Regions from separate parts of the Pseudomonas sp. 8(2025) genome, predicted to be linked through region 3. Evidence: riboswitches for the same ligand, from Rfam matches in the RefSeq annotation. Region 3 holds a riboswitch; each other region holds the start of a gene.
The links. Region 3 has a riboswitch for cobalamin ahead of cobW (cobalamin biosynthesis protein CobW). Riboswitches for the same ligand answer to the same signal wherever they lie in the genome.
Positions count from the first base shown of each region.

Region 1: another riboswitch for cobalamin. It lies ahead of ACUXVH_RS10725 (TonB-dependent receptor); the one in region 3 lies ahead of cobW (cobalamin biosynthesis protein CobW).
Region 2: another riboswitch for cobalamin. It lies ahead of cobO (cob(I)yrinic acid a,c-diamide adenosyltransferase); the one in region 3 lies ahead of cobW (cobalamin biosynthesis protein CobW).
Region 4: another riboswitch for cobalamin. It lies ahead of ACUXVH_RS27085 (TonB-dependent receptor plug domain-containing protein); the one in region 3 lies ahead of cobW (cobalamin biosynthesis protein CobW).

Region 1 is NZ_JBQOIE010000004.1:241,507-243,701, reverse strand. It holds gene ACUXVH_RS10725 (TonB-dependent receptor) at 1-855, opposite strand, end outside; cobalamin riboswitch at 966-1,170, opposite strand; gene ACUXVH_RS10720 (NAD-dependent epimerase/dehydratase family protein) at 1,534-2,195, shown strand, end outside.
Region 2 is NZ_JBQOIE010000019.1:27,258-29,452, reverse strand. It holds gene ACUXVH_RS27485 (PQQ-dependent sugar dehydrogenase) at 1-263, opposite strand, end outside; gene ACUXVH_RS27480 (hypothetical protein) at 334-915, opposite strand; cobalamin riboswitch at 1,087-1,319, shown strand; gene cobO (cob(I)yrinic acid a,c-diamide adenosyltransferase) at 1,401-2,012, shown strand; gene ACUXVH_RS27470 (cobyrinate a,c-diamide synthase) at 2,023-2,195, shown strand, end outside.
Region 3 is NZ_JBQOIE010000017.1:29,481-31,675, reverse strand. It holds gene cobW (cobalamin biosynthesis protein CobW) at 1-1,057, opposite strand, end outside; cobalamin riboswitch at 1,156-1,367, opposite strand; cobalamin riboswitch at 1,509-1,734, shown strand; gene ACUXVH_RS26405 (CbtB domain-containing protein) at 1,831-2,019, shown strand; gene ACUXVH_RS26400 (CbtA family protein) at 2,031-2,195, shown strand, end outside.
Region 4 is NZ_JBQOIE010000018.1:56,912-59,106, reverse strand. It holds gene ACUXVH_RS27085 (TonB-dependent receptor plug domain-containing protein) at 1-988, opposite strand, end outside; cobalamin riboswitch at 1,141-1,344, opposite strand; gene ACUXVH_RS27080 (arginine N-succinyltransferase) at 1,561-2,195, opposite strand, start outside.

The DNA.
Region 1 (2,195 bases), on a different contig from region 3:
GTTCTTGTCCCGCAGGCTGTCGCGGTATTGGCCGGCAATCAGCGGCGTGCCGAAATAGCTGGCGGGTTCGCTTTCACCGCGTTCATGGGCCAGGGTGAAACCGAGGTCGTCGGTGGCTTGCCAGCGTAACGCCGCGCTGAGTGCCAGGCTGCGTGACTGGCCCTGGTCGACCCAGCCATTGCTCTGTTGCTGGTTCAGGGTCAGGCGGTAGCTCAGGGTATCGGTCAGCGAGCCGCCGCTGTCCAGGCCCAGTTGCTGGCGATCATGGGAGCCATAGCCCAGGCGCAGGTGGTTGTGGATCTCACCGTCGAAGGGCTTCTTGGCAATCACGTTGATCACCGCGCCGGTGGCGCCTTCCCCGTACAGCACCGAGGCCGGGCCGCGGATCACGTCGATGCGCTCGACCATCCACGGGTCCACCGGGAAGGTCTGGCTGCCGGCGCCGGTGTACAGGCGCGCGCCGTCGAACAGGGTCATCACCGAGGAGTGCCCGGTAAAGCCGCGGGCCGACAGTGCGGTATTGCCGTTGCCCGGGGTGGCGATGCTGGTGATGCCGGGGGAGCGGGTAACGGCATCCTGCACCGTGAGGTTGTTGCGGTTGCTGATGGCGTCGTTGCCCAGGCTGCTGGTGCTGGCCGGAGTCTCCAGGGCCGTGAGGTTCAGCCGCGAGCCGGCGGGCAGGGGCGTGTCCAGAGAGGTTTGCGGGGCGCTGGAGACTCCGTTCACTTGGGTCTCGGGCAAGACCAGGGAGGTTTTCTGTTCAGCCAAGGCCAGCGCCGGGTAGGCCATGCAAGGCAGGAGGGTGAAACACAGCGAGGGGCTCGCCAGGTGTTGCAGCAAGGAGGTGCGGGACATGCGATTCCTACTACTTGTAAGGAATGAATGAATCCCGGAGGGAACAACGCATAGGGAATCGCGGGCAGCCGCGCCCACGAAAACCGGACTGCGCCCGCCCACCGCGGGGTTGTCAAACGAAGTTGCAGGCCGGTCTCCGGGCTTGCGAGGGTCATGAGGCATTCACCTTCCCATGCCTTGGCACAGTGGTCTGTCGAATGCTTCGCTCGCTTACCGTTGCGGGGGCAGCGCCGGACTGATCATCGAAATGACGCACCGGCTTCCCGTTTAACCCCATGCACGGCGGCATGGGACACCTGAAACTGGCGCGCATATGAGCACTGCCGAGCCCTTGCGTCAATGGCATGTGGCCAGCTACGGCGGCGGTTTCAGCGCTTTATGTTGGGAAAGTCAATATATTGACCTATTTTTCCTGGCGCTTAAATAATCGACAAATATCGACGCATTATTGACGATTTTGCTTTTCTGACCCAGTATGTCGGCGCTGAGCGATTGATTATCTTGAGTTTTTTTTTGACGCCAAAGCTCTGAACTCTGCTCCGAAAAAAGGCGAAACAGCCTATGGGGCAGAGCAGCCAAACAAAACATGATGGCCAGGATGGCAAGTAGCCAGGGCTGATCCGTTGGCTGTGCTAGCTTCAGACGGCGTAGCCGCGGTTTTTCTCTTTGGAATGATCTATGTCTGCCGAACGGATACTGGTTACTGGGGGCGCTGGTTTTATCGGTTCTCACCTCGTGGATGCACTGCTGGCCAAGGGTTATGCGGTGCGGGTTCTGGACGACCTTTCCACGGGCAAGGTCGGCAATCTGCCCATGGGCGATGCTGGCCTGGAACTGCTGGTGGGGGATGCCGCCGATGCGGCACTCCTGGCGGATGCCGTTCAGGGCTGCGATGCCGTGGTGCATCTGGCTGCTGTGGCGTCGGTCCAGGCTTCGGTCGAAGACCCGGTGGCCACCCACCAGAGCAATTTCATCGCCACCCTGCGCCTGTGCGAGGCGATGACCGCGGCCGGTATCCGCCGCGTGGTGTTCGCCTCCAGTGCTGCGGTCTATGGCAATAACGGCGAGGGCACGCCGATTGCCGAAGACACCCCTAAATCTCCCCTCACGCCCTACGCGGCGGACAAGCTCGCCAGCGAGTACTACCTGGACTTCTACCGCCGCCAGCATGGGCTGGAACCGGTGATCCTGCGCTTTTTCAATATCTTCGGCCCGCGCCAGGACCCTTCATCGCCGTATTCCGGGGTGATCAGCATTTTCAGCGAGCGGGCCAAGGCCGGGCGGCCCATCACCCTGTTCGGCGATGGCGGGCAGACCCGCGACTTCGTCTATGTCGCGGA
Region 2 (2,195 bases), on a different contig from region 3:
TTGGGCAGGACGTAGAGCCAGCGTGGATGGTCGAGGTTCTCGGCGAAAGCCTTGACCTGGGTGCCGGCCGCGGCCTGGGGTTTTGCACCTTGCGGCCAGCCGATGGCGGGGGCGATGTTGACCGTGGGGATCAACGTCGGGTTGGGTTCCGGCAGCTTGGGGTTGGGGCCGGTGCCGTCGGACACCTGCAGGCTGGAAGTTTCGCCGCAGGCGGCGAGGCCGGCGGCGATGGCGATCAGTAGGCTGTGCTGAAGCTTGAGCATGCGAATTTCCCTATGAGTGCACGGACGTCGTAGTCATAGAGAAGCATAGCCAGTCGATGGTTCCGCCCGATCAGCGGGCCTCCTTGAAGAGCACGGCGACGCCCGGGTGGTAGTGGCCGGCCTCGTTGTGCAGCTTGCGATAGGCGTAGGGGAAGTACCAGGCCACGGCGCAACAGTGCTCTTTCTGCAGTTCGTCGAGCATGTCCTGGAGCTCTTCCGGGGTAGCGCTGTGCTGGGATTTTTGTGGGGCAACGAACAGGCAACCCAGTCTCAGGTCGCTGGCGTAGCTGATCTTTCTTGCATCCTGGGCAACGTCCAGCAGTGCCTGGGTCAGGTTCAGGCTGTTGACCCTTGGCCAGCGCTGGGTGGCGTGGATGTAGGCGCGCTCTTCCTTGGTGGCCAGGTACAGGTCGGTGCGGGCGTTGCGCGCACCTTCTTCCTGCTGTTTCCTGCTGGGGCTGTGTTCCAGGCTGACCATCTCGGCCATCCAGGCCGCCGCGCTGAGCAGCCCGAGATTGGCCTGCTCGTCGAACCAGTAGGGCGTTTCGTTATCGCCGCGAACCGCGTTGTAGCGATCGATGCAATCGAACCAGCGTTCCAGCATCGGGCGCAGGAATTCCAGCTTCGGATTGCTGATGATCATGCCTTGCATCGAACTCACCCCTTATTGTTGTGTGGTTGGCGCCTGGGGCGCTGAAAAGTGGCTATTTGATATCATTGCTCTGAGTGTGGCACAAGATTGGCGTCAGTTTATTGATGCAGTGCAGTTTTGTGCCGGGGGCGACGGCCGGCTTTAATTGACGCTCCACCCCCAACCCTCTAACCTTCGCGACTTGTTTCAGGTGCTCTGTGGCCGGTGGCCGACAGAGTGAAACAGGGAAGCCGGTCAGGGTCTGTTCCAGTGATGGAGCCGACGACGATTCCGGCGCTGCCCCCGCAACGGTAGATGAGTCAAGACTGCGCCTGACGCCACTGTGTCAATGACACGGGAAGGCGCGCAGTCCGGCAGCCATGCCGCTCATGAGCCCGGAGACCGGCCTGATCCATCCAACGGCATCACGGTGGGCGATGCCAGGCTAGCGCCGTCTGTTCCTTTTCCCTGCCCCCCGTTCCCCAGCCCCAACGGAGAGCTGCCCCATGAGTGAATCCCCCGATCGTGACGAGCGCCATCTGGCGCGCATGTTGCGCAAAAAAGCCGTGATCGATGAACGCATTGCCAACTCGCCCAACGAATGCGGCCTGCTGCTGGTATTGACCGGCAACGGCAAGGGCAAGAGCAGCTCGGCCTTCGGCATGCTGGCGCGGTCCATGGGCCACGGCATGCAGTGTGGCGTGGTGCAGTTCATCAAGGGGCGTAACAGCACCGGCGAAGAACTGTTCTTCCGGCGTTTCCCCGAGCAGGTGCGCTTTCACGTGATGGGCGAAGGCTTTACCTGGGAAACCCAGGATCGCCAGCGCGATATCGCTGCGGCTGAAGCCGCCTGGGCGGTTTCCAGGGAGTTGCTGAGCAACCCGGATATTGGCCTGGTGGTGCTCGACGAGCTGAACATTGCCCTCAAGCACGGCTACCTGGACCTGGATCAGGTGCTCAGTGACCTGCAGGCACGTCCGCCCATGCAGCATGTGGTAGTGACCGGTCGCGGCGCCAAGCCGGAGATGATCGAGCTGGCCGATACCGTGACCGAGATGGGCATGGTCAAGCACGCCTTCCAGGCCGGGATCAAGGCGCAGAAAGGTGTCGAGCTGTGAGCGTGAATTCATGACTGATGTTCGTCATTGCCCGGCAGTGTTGATCGCCGCACCGGCTTCCGGCCAGGGCAAGACCACGGTGACCGCGGCCCTGGCCCGCTTGCACCGCAACCGGGGGCGCAAGGTCCGGGTCTTCAAGTGCGGCCCGGATTTCCTCGACCCGATGATTCTTGAGCGCGCCAG
Region 3 (2,195 bases):
CGGCGCGCAGTTGCGCTTCGAGCTGGGCGGCGTCCAGTTCCTGGCCGATCAGCACCAGGCGCGTGGTACGGGCCTCGTCGGCGCCCCACTTGCGGTCGAAGTGCTTGTCGAAGCGCGTGCCCACGCCCTGGATCAGCAGGCGCATCGGCTTGTTGGGGATCGCGGCGAAACCCTTGACCCGCAGGATGCCGTGCTTGACCACCAGTTGGGTCAGGGCGTCCAGCAGCAGGCTTTCGTCGGCCTGGGGCAGCTCGATGGAGATGGAATCGAAGGCGTCGTGATCGTGGTCGTCGTGATCGTCATCGCCGTCATGGTGATGGTCGTGATGGCTGTGGCGGCCGTCGATGTGTTCCTCGGAACCGGCACCCAGGCCCAGCAGCACATCCAGGGGCAGGCGACCGCTGCTGGCTTCGATGACCTTGACCGCCGGCGGCAGCTCCTCGGCCACTTCCAGGCGCACCTTGGCCAGGTCTTCGGGGCTGATCAGGTCGGTCTTGTTGAGGATCACCAGGTCGGCGCTGGACAGCTGGTCGGCGAACAGCTCATGCAGCGGCGATTCGTGGTCCAGGTTGGGGTCGAGCTTGCGCTGGGCGTCCACTTGATCGGGGAAGGCGGCGAAGGTGCCGGCGGCCACGGCCGGGCTGTCGACCACGGTGATCACCGCATCGACGGTGCAGGCACTGCGGATTTCCGGCCACTGGAAGGCCTGGACCAGAGGCTTGGGCAGCGCCAGGCCGGAGGTCTCGATGAGGATGTGGTCCAGGTCGCCACGGCGCGCCACCAGTTCGCGCATCACCGGGAAGAACTCCTCCTGCACGGTACAGCACAGGCAACCGTTGGCCAGCTCGTAGACTCGGCCGCTGGCCTCTTCCTCGGTGCAGCCGATGGCGCATTGCTTGAGGATTTCGCCGTCGATGCCCAGCTCGCCGAATTCGTTGACGATCACCGCAATGCGCCGGCCCTGGGCGTTGTCCAGCATGTGCCGGAGCAAGGTGGTCTTACCCGAGCCAAGGAAGCCGGTGACGATGGTGACGGGAAGTTTGGCCAGTGTTTTCATCGGATGCCCTTTGGCAAAAGGAGGCGGGCAAACGGGACGAGAACCGCAACGCCGGGCGCGCGGAGATTTCGCCACCGGATCACCCCGCCCGGTTGTAGTGAGAATCTTGGATCGAGGCAGGTCTCCTGGCTGAGGGCTTGCCAGTCGTCGGACCGGCGATTGCTGCGCCTTCCCACCGGCGTCGTCGACGCCCATGCAGTGGCCTTGCAGCAATCGAACCCTTCACAGTTGCGGGGGCAGCCGCGGCATCGACCGCGTTCCCTTCTTAGCTTCGACCCGTGGCCGAAGAACCTCGAAAGCGCAAGGCTACGCAGAGCCAGGGGGACGGTCAATCGACAATGCGCCCGTAGCAGCCGGCTTGCCGGCGAAAGAGCCATTGAACCTTGCGCGAGCGCGGCGCACACCTGCGCAGCGGTCACGGCAATTGACGCCCCTGCCCCGCCCATGATCTCCTACACACCTTGTTACGGGTGCCCCTTACAGGGTGAAACGGGAAACCGGTGAATCACGTGCTTAACTAAAAAGCCGTGGCCAGTCCGGTGCTGCCCCCGCAACGGTAAGCGAGCGAAGTGTCAGATCCACTGTGCCAAGGCATGGGAAGGCGACACTTGCTGGCACGGCATGACACAGCCCTGCCCCTCGCAAGCCCGGAGACCGGCCCGCAACACTTACATAACAACCCGCGGTGGGCGGGCGCTGTTGCAAACCCTGCGTGGCCATCACGCGGGGTTTTCCTGCGCCTCTACCCCGCTGACACTCCAGAGGGAAGCGCCATGTCGATCATCAGCAGCACCAGCCACTCCGCCAGCACGACCTCCACCCTGAGCCAGCGCCTGGTGGCCGCCATCGGCGCCTCGATCCTCGGCGCGTGCCTGGTGTACTTCGCCGGCTTCTCCCACATCGAGGCGGTGCACAACGCGGCCCACGACACCCGCCACAGCGCCGCCTTCCCTTGCCATTGAGACCTGCCGACATGATCAAGCGTATCGCGCAAACCGCAGGTTTCACCGGCCTCTTGGCCGCCCTGCTGCTGACCCTGCTGCAAAGCTTCTGGGTCGCCCCGTTGATCCTGCAGGCGGAAACCTATGAAAAGGCCCCCGCGGCCGAAGTCCATGAGCACGTCGAAGGCGCCATGGCC
Region 4 (2,195 bases), on a different contig from region 3:
GGCCCCAGTCGGTGAAGCCCCAGTAGTCGTTGTGGTTGCGCACCTTGAGGCTGGCGTCGTCGAGGCTGTCGATCCTGGTGTAGCGGGTGTCCCAGTCGTTGACATGGCCCTTGACGAAGTAGCTGAAGCCTTCGCCCAGGCGCTGCTCGAAGGTCGCGGTGGCGATCTGCTGGATGCGGTCGTTGGTGGTTTTCCGGTTGTTCACCGGGCGGGCGAAATCCAGGTTGGCGTCGCTGTACTGGTAGAACAGTTCCAGCCGCGAAGCGTCGCCAAGGCCCTGGATCGCCTTGGCGCCGAAGGTGGTCACTTCATAGCTGCGTTTCTTGTCCCGGGTGTTGGCGTTGTAGGCGCTGTTGCGAAATGGCTGGTAGCCATCGGAGACGTTGTGGCTGACATAGGCCAACAGCCCCAGCTCGCCCAGGCCGTTGCTGAGGATTTGCTCGGTGCGGGCGTCGCCGCTCCTGCCCATGAAACTGTCCAGGCCCAGGTTGACCTCGCCGGAGACGTCGCGGGTCTGCGGGCTGCGGGTGACGATGTTGATCACCCCGGACACCGCTTGTGTACCGAACAGCAGGCTCTGGCCACCCTTGAGCACCTCGATGCGCTCGATGGCGTTGGCCGGCAGGGTATCCAGGTACAGGCCGCCGTACAGGCGGTTGTTCAGGCGCACGCCTTCCAGCAGGATCAGGGTGTCGTCGTTGCGCCCGCCCAGCAGGGAATAGGTGCCGTAGTCGAAGGGGCCATTCTTGGGCGCCACATACAGCCCCGGCACGTACATCTGCAGGACCCGGGTGATGTCGCTGCTGGGGCCGGCGCGTTCGATCTGCTGGCGGTCGATGATCTCCACCTTGCTGCCGTACCGGGCCATTTCGGCCACCGTGGTGGACTCCACCGAGGGGGCGGAAACAAATTGCCGGTCCAGCGTCAGGGGGCTGTCGTCCGCCAGCAGCAGGGGGCTGAACAGGCAGCCGAGCAGGGCGCCGCTCATGGTGCGGCCAGGTGCACGCCAGTCGCGTGCAAGGAAAGCGTCAGGTGTTGTCATTGTTGGTCTTCTCGAAAGTGTCTTCGGGAAGCACGCAGGAGAGGGTATCGGCCACGGGCACGCGACCATACCGGCCCATGCCCGCCCACCGCAGGATTGCCAAACAGACGTCACAGGCCGGTCTCCGGGCTTGCGAGTCTGGCGGCATTCGCCTTCCCATACCTTGGGTACAGTGGCCTGTTGAATGCAGCACTCGCTTACCGTTGCGGGGGCAGCACCGGACTTGCCCGAAAAGGGGCGCACCGGTTTCCCGTTTCACCTCCTGCACGGCGGCAGGAGGCACCTGAAACTGGGCGGCATATGAACATCCGCCCCGGCGTTCGTCAACGTTGCGCCTGCCGCCAGGTGTTACCGGATTCATCGCCCTGACGCCTCTGTAGCCGCTGCCGAGCCCGCGAGGCTGCGCAAAGGCCCGCAGGGCCTTGCTTGGCAGTCTCATGTCGAGCACCTCAGCGGTCTTGAGATTTCGCGCCCCTGCGGGCCGTTCTTTCGAACGCGGCCCGAGCCTGCGGCAGCGGCTACAGGAGCAGGGCGCTTTGCGGGGCCAGGTGCCGCTGTGCGTGCAGGGCCGTGCGTGACTCGCAGGCCAGCAGCGGCACCGCCCGTACCGAGTCGCCCGGCTGCAGTTGCAGGCGCTTGGCGGTCAGCCGGTCCACCAGTAGGCAACCCGAAACCAGGCGCCCGGGGGCGGCGGTGATGCGGCAGCTTTCCAGGCGCCGGTTGTGAATCAGCCACACCGGCGCCTGTGCATCCGGAGTGCCCACCAGCAGGGGCAGGGTCTGGCTTTCGCGCACGCTGCGGATCTTCGCCACCTCGGCCTCGATCAGCGGCCCGCCATCGAAGATGTCGATGCAGCCCTGATGGCTGAAGCCTTCGTCGCGCAGGATGCTCACCGCCTGTTCGGTGCTGGCGTGGGCCTGGCCGATGGCGGCCTGCGCCTGGGGGCTGAGCAGGCAGGTGTACAGCGGCTGGCGCGGCATCAGTTCGGCGATGAAGGATTTGCTGCCGTGGCTGGACAGGCGATTGGCCTGCTGGAAACCCATCTTGAAGAAGTGCCGCCCCAGGCTGTCCCAGAACGGCGAGCGGCCCTGGCTGTCGAGCTGGCCGCGCAGTTCGGCCACCAGCTTGTCGCCGAACAGCCGGGGGAATTCGG